2 regions of the Bacillus sp. DU-106 genome follow, and region 2 is predicted to be linked to the other one. Evidence: a T-box and tRNA genes for the amino acid it is inferred to sense, from the RefSeq annotation. Region 2 holds a T-box; the other holds one or more tRNA genes.
The links. A T-box is a leader RNA that pairs with one kind of tRNA and senses whether it is charged. The one in region 2 lies ahead of serS (serine--tRNA ligase), so its partner is inferred to be a tRNA-Ser.
Positions count from the first base shown of each region.

Region 1 (2,438 bases), 720 kb from region 2:
CTAGTAAGATCCCTGAAAGATGATCAGGTTGATAGGTTCGAGGTGGAAGCATGGTGACATGTGGAGCTGACGAATACTAATAGATCGAGGACTTAACCATATAATATGTAGCAAATGTTATCTAGTTTTGAAAGAATATAAAAAACTTGTTGACTTTCGAGGTCAAATGAGTTAAAATGATTCTTGTCTTAAATGAATACAGTCTGGTAATGATGGCAGAGAGGTCACACCCGTTCCCATACCGAACACGGAAGTTAAGCTCTCTAGCGCCGATGGTAGTTGGGACCTTGTCCCTGTGAGAGTAGGACGTTGCCAGGCAAAATGGAGGATTAGCTCAGCTGGGAGAGCACCTGCCTTACAAGCAGGGGGTCGGCGGTTCGATCCCGTCATCCTCCACCATATATGTCGGAGGGGTAGCGAAGTGGCTAAACGCGGCGGACTGTAAATCCGCTCCTTCGGGTTCGGCAGTTCGAATCTGCCCCCCTCCACCATTCTTAATTAATGGGCTATAGCCAAGCGGTAAGGCAACGGACTTTGACTCCGTCATGCGCTGGTTCGAATCCAGCTAGCCCAGCCATTAAGAGCCATTAGCTCAGTTGGTAGAGCATCTGACTTTTAATCAGAGGGTCGAAGGTTCGAGTCCTTCATGGCTCACCATTTTAATGAAATATGCGGGTGTGGCGGAATTGGCAGACGCACTAGACTTAGGATCTAGCGCCTTTGGCGTGGGGGTTCGACTCCCTTCACCCGCACTTTTAATAAAATAACTCATACATGTCTTGCGGAAGTAGTTCAGTGGTAGAATACAACCTTGCCAAGGTTGGGGTCGCGGGTTCGAATCCCGTCTTCCGCTCCAATTTTCAATATGACATGCCGGGGTGGCGGAACAGGCAGACGCACAGGACTTAAAATCCTGCGGTGGGTGACCACCGTGCGGGTTCGACCCCCGCCCTCGGCACCATATGCGCCCGTAGCTCAATTGGATAGAGCGTTTGACTACGGATCAAGAGGTTAGGGGTTCGACTCCTCTCGGGCGCGCTTTTATTAACGGGAAGTGGCTCAGCTTGGTAGAGCACCTGGTTTGGGACCAGGGGGTCGCAGGTTCAAATCCTGTCTTCCCGATATTCCCAAAAAACATGGGGCCTTAGCTCAGCTGGGAGAGCGCCTGCCTTGCACGCAGGAGGTCAGCGGTTCGATCCCGCTAGGCTCCACTTTATTTAATATATGTCTCGGAGGTATACCCAAGTTCGGCTGAAGGGATCGGTCTTGAAAACCGACAGGCGGTGAGAATCGCGCGGGGGTTCGAATCCCTCTACCTCCTCCATTTTTTCTTTAATGGCTTAGACATATAATAATAAAATATTTATTTTTTCCTTCATGGAGGTATACCCAAGTTCGGCTGAAGGGATCGGTCTTGAAAACCGACAGGCGGCGAGAGTCGCGCGGGGGTTCGAATCCCTCTACCTCCTCCATTTTTAAAACTTTATATTGTCGCGGGGTGGAGCAGCACGGTAGCTCGTCGGGCTCATAACCCGAAGGTCGCAGGTTCAAATCCTGTCCCCGCAACCAAATGGTCCCGTGGTGTAGTGGTTAACATGCCTGCCTGTCACGCAGGAGATCGCCGGTTCGACCCCGGTCGGGACCGCCATTTATGTTGGCTCGGTAGCTCAGTCGGTAGAGCAGAGGACTGAAAATCCTCGTGTCGGCGGTTCGATTCCGTCCCGAGCCACCATTTTTTTTATGCCGGCTTAGCTCAATTGGTAGAGCAACTGACTTGTAATCAGTAGGTTGGGGGTTCAAGTCCTCTAGCCGGCATCATTTAGGGGCATAGTTTAAAGGTAGAACTGAGGTCTCCAAAACCTCCAGTGTGGGTTCGATTCCTACTGCCCCTGTAAAGTATATGGGCCTATAGCTCAGCTGGTTAGAGCGCACGCCTGATAAGCGTGAGGTCGATGGTTCGAGTCCATTTAGGCCCACCATATATTATTCCGCAGTAGCTCAGTGGTAGAGCTATCGGCTGTTAACCGATCGGTCGTAGGTTCGAGTCCTACCTGCGGAGCCATGGCCCGTTGGTCAAGTGGTTAAGACACCGCCCTTTCACGGCGGTAACACGGGTTCGAATCCCGTACGGGTCATACCAAAAAGAGTCAGCATTATGCTGGCTCTTTTTTATTTTGTTAATCCTTTTTATTACGTTACTTTCCAGAAATAAATAAAGGAATTTTGGAAAAGCTATGGTATGTATAAAAAGGAGGAAATCATAATGACACGAGTGAGAGACTTAATGAGTACCCATATTGTACATTGTACACCGCTAGACAATGTATATGAGGCAGCTGTAAAAATGAAGGAAGAATCGATTGGATTAATTCCTGTTGTTGAAAATGAGCAAGTTGTTGGGCTTGTTACTGATCGTGATTTAGTCGTTCGAGGGATTG
Region 1 covers NZ_CP026607.1:733,454-735,891, forward strand. Annotated here, with positions in the region: rRNA gene C3Y97_RS03715 (23S ribosomal RNA) at 1-100, shown strand, start outside; rRNA gene rrf (5S ribosomal RNA) at 203-318, shown strand; tRNA gene C3Y97_RS03725 (tRNA-Val) at 324-399, shown strand; tRNA gene C3Y97_RS03730 (tRNA-Tyr) at 408-491, shown strand; tRNA gene C3Y97_RS03735 (tRNA-Gln) at 503-577, shown strand; tRNA gene C3Y97_RS03740 (tRNA-Lys) at 582-657, shown strand; tRNA gene C3Y97_RS03745 (tRNA-Leu) at 672-752, shown strand; tRNA gene C3Y97_RS03750 (tRNA-Gly) at 782-856, shown strand; tRNA gene C3Y97_RS03755 (tRNA-Leu) at 873-961, shown strand; tRNA gene C3Y97_RS03760 (tRNA-Arg) at 965-1,038, shown strand; tRNA gene C3Y97_RS03765 (tRNA-Pro) at 1,049-1,122, shown strand; tRNA gene C3Y97_RS03770 (tRNA-Ala) at 1,139-1,211, shown strand; tRNA gene C3Y97_RS03775 (tRNA-Ser) at 1,232-1,324, shown strand; tRNA gene C3Y97_RS03780 (tRNA-Ser) at 1,380-1,472, shown strand; tRNA gene C3Y97_RS03785 (tRNA-Met) at 1,493-1,569, shown strand; tRNA gene C3Y97_RS03790 (tRNA-Asp) at 1,573-1,648, shown strand; tRNA gene C3Y97_RS03795 (tRNA-Phe) at 1,657-1,732, shown strand; tRNA gene C3Y97_RS03800 (tRNA-Thr) at 1,743-1,815, shown strand; tRNA gene C3Y97_RS03805 (tRNA-Trp) at 1,822-1,892, shown strand; tRNA gene C3Y97_RS03810 (tRNA-Ile) at 1,903-1,979, shown strand; tRNA gene C3Y97_RS03815 (tRNA-Asn) at 1,988-2,062, shown strand; tRNA gene C3Y97_RS03820 (tRNA-Glu) at 2,064-2,135, shown strand; gene C3Y97_RS03825 (CBS domain-containing protein) at 2,264-2,438, shown strand, end outside.
Region 1: it has a tRNA-Ser gene. The T-box ahead of serS (serine--tRNA ligase) is inferred to sense a tRNA for this amino acid. The anticodon was not compared.

Region 2 (2,438 bases):
TGAACCTGCTTCAGAACGGAAGCAAGAGCTAAATGCAGCATATCTTATAGGCAATTGCTCTTTATTTAAAATCTCATCACGATGCATATTCGTTACAGGTACTTCAGCTGTTGGAATTAAGAAGTAATCTTCACTTTCAATACGGAATGCATCTTCTTCAAACTTTGGAAGTTGTCCTGTTCCTGTCATACTTGCACGGTTTACCATATATGGAGGTAATACTTCTTCATATCCATGCTCATCAGTATGAAGATCAAGCATAAAGCTAATTAAAGCACGCTCTAATCTTGCACCAGCACCTTTGTAAAATACGAAGCGGCTTCCTGTTACTTTCCCAGCGCGTTCAAAATCTAAAATTCCTAAATCAGTAGCAAGATCCCAATGTGGTTTTGGCTCATAAGTAAATTCTTTCACTTCTCCCCAAGTACGTGCTACTACATTATCATCCTCTGTTTCACCAACTGGAGCAGATTCATGAGGGATATTTGGAATAGATAACATTAATCTTTCTAAGTCTTCTTCAACTGTACGAAGTTCGTTATCAAGATCCTTTACTTTTTCTCCAACTTCACGCATTTCTAAAATTAGAGCTTCTGCATCTTTCTTTTCGCGCTTTAATACAGAAATTTGTTGAGATACTTCGTTACGTTTACTTTTTAATTCTTCTGTCTGAACAAGTAGTTCTCTTCTTCTCGTATCAAGTTCTTCAAAACGTCCGAAATCAGTTAAATCTTCGCCTCTATGCTGTAATTTCGCTTTTACTTCTTCAAAGTTTGTACGTAAAAATTTAATATCAAGCATTATATACTCCTCCTTTTATTTTATAAAACACAAAAAACTCCCGTCCCTATATAAAGGGACGGGAGTTAACCCGCGTTGCCACCCTAGTTGAAAGCATTACCGCTTTCCTCTCAAGTAGAAATAACGGCTCTTCACCGGGAATGCTTACTAATCCAAAAGATATTCCACACTCCATTCCAGGATGGATTCACAAACTGTTTCTATCGATTTCCACCAACCATCGACTCTCTATAAGAAACGACATTTGTTACTATTTCCTATCAACACGCTTATTTTATAAAATTGTTACCATCAATTTACTATAATCTTATACAAGTTGCAAGTTACTTATACAACTTTTTTCATTTTCGCTTCTTTTACCATTTCAACAAAGTATGCTGTCACACGATGATCATCTGTTAATTCCGGATGGAATGAAGCAGCTAAAAACTGATCTTGTCTTACCGCTACCATTCGGTCACCATGCTTAGAAAGCACTTCAACATTATCAGCTACTTCTACAACATACGGCGCACGGATAAATACACCAACGAAGTCTTCACCCACGCCTTCAATTGAAAGCGCAGCCTCAAAACTATCCTTTTGGCGTCCGAACGCATTGCGCTCAACTGTAATATCCATAGCACCAATATGTGCTTCTTCATAGCCAATAAGTGTTTTCGCAAGAAGAATCATCCCTGCACATGTACCAAACATTGGTTTACCAGACTTTGCAAATGTACGAAGTGGTTCCATGAAAGCATACTTATCAATAAGACGGCGCATTGTTGTACTTTCACCGCCCGGTAAAATAAGACCATCAATCTCTTCAAGTTGCTCTATACGCTTTACAACAACAGCTTCTGCACCACTTGCTTCAACTGATTTTACATGCTCACGAACTGCACCTTGAAGACCTAGTACACCGATTTTCACCATTTTAAAGTTCTCCTTTAATTACCATCCACGCTCTTGCATGCGTTGTTCTGGTAATAACGTTGAAATTTCGACACCCTTCATTGCATTACCTAATCCTTTAGAAAGGCTTGCAATTAGTTCGTAATCTTCATAATGAGTCGTTGCTTCAACGATTGCACGTGCAAATTTCTCTGGGTTTTCTGATTTGAAGATACCAGATCCAACAAATACCCCATCAGCACCAAGTTGCATCATTAATGCTGCATCTGCTGGTGTTGCTACACCACCTGCCGCAAAGTTTACAACTGGTAAGCGACCAAGACGTTTAATTTCAAGTAATACTTCGTAAGGAGCGCCAGTATTTTTTGCATATGTCATTAACTCATCTTCACGTAGACTCGCAACTTGACGGATTTCTGCATTGACTTGGCGCATATGACGCACTGCCTCTACAATGTTTCCTGTTCCTGGTTCACCTTTTGTACGAAGCATAGATGCACCTTCTGCAATACGACGTGCAGCTTCTCCGATATCACGGCAACCACATACAAATGGAACTGTGTAATCACGTTTATTTAAATGGTATACTTCATCAGCAGGAGTTAATACTTCACTCTCATCGATATAGTCTACCCCTAATGATTCTAATACACGTGCTTCTACAAGGTGACCGATACGGCATTTTGCCATAACCGGAATTGACACCGCACCCATAACTTCTTCAACAATTGTTGGGTCTG
Region 2 covers NZ_CP026607.1:18,405-20,842, reverse strand. Annotated here, with positions in the region: gene serS (serine--tRNA ligase) at 1-801, opposite strand, end outside; T-box leader at 853-1,074, opposite strand; gene pdxT (pyridoxal 5'-phosphate synthase glutaminase subunit PdxT) at 1,129-1,719, opposite strand; gene pdxS (pyridoxal 5'-phosphate synthase lyase subunit PdxS) at 1,738-2,438, opposite strand, start outside.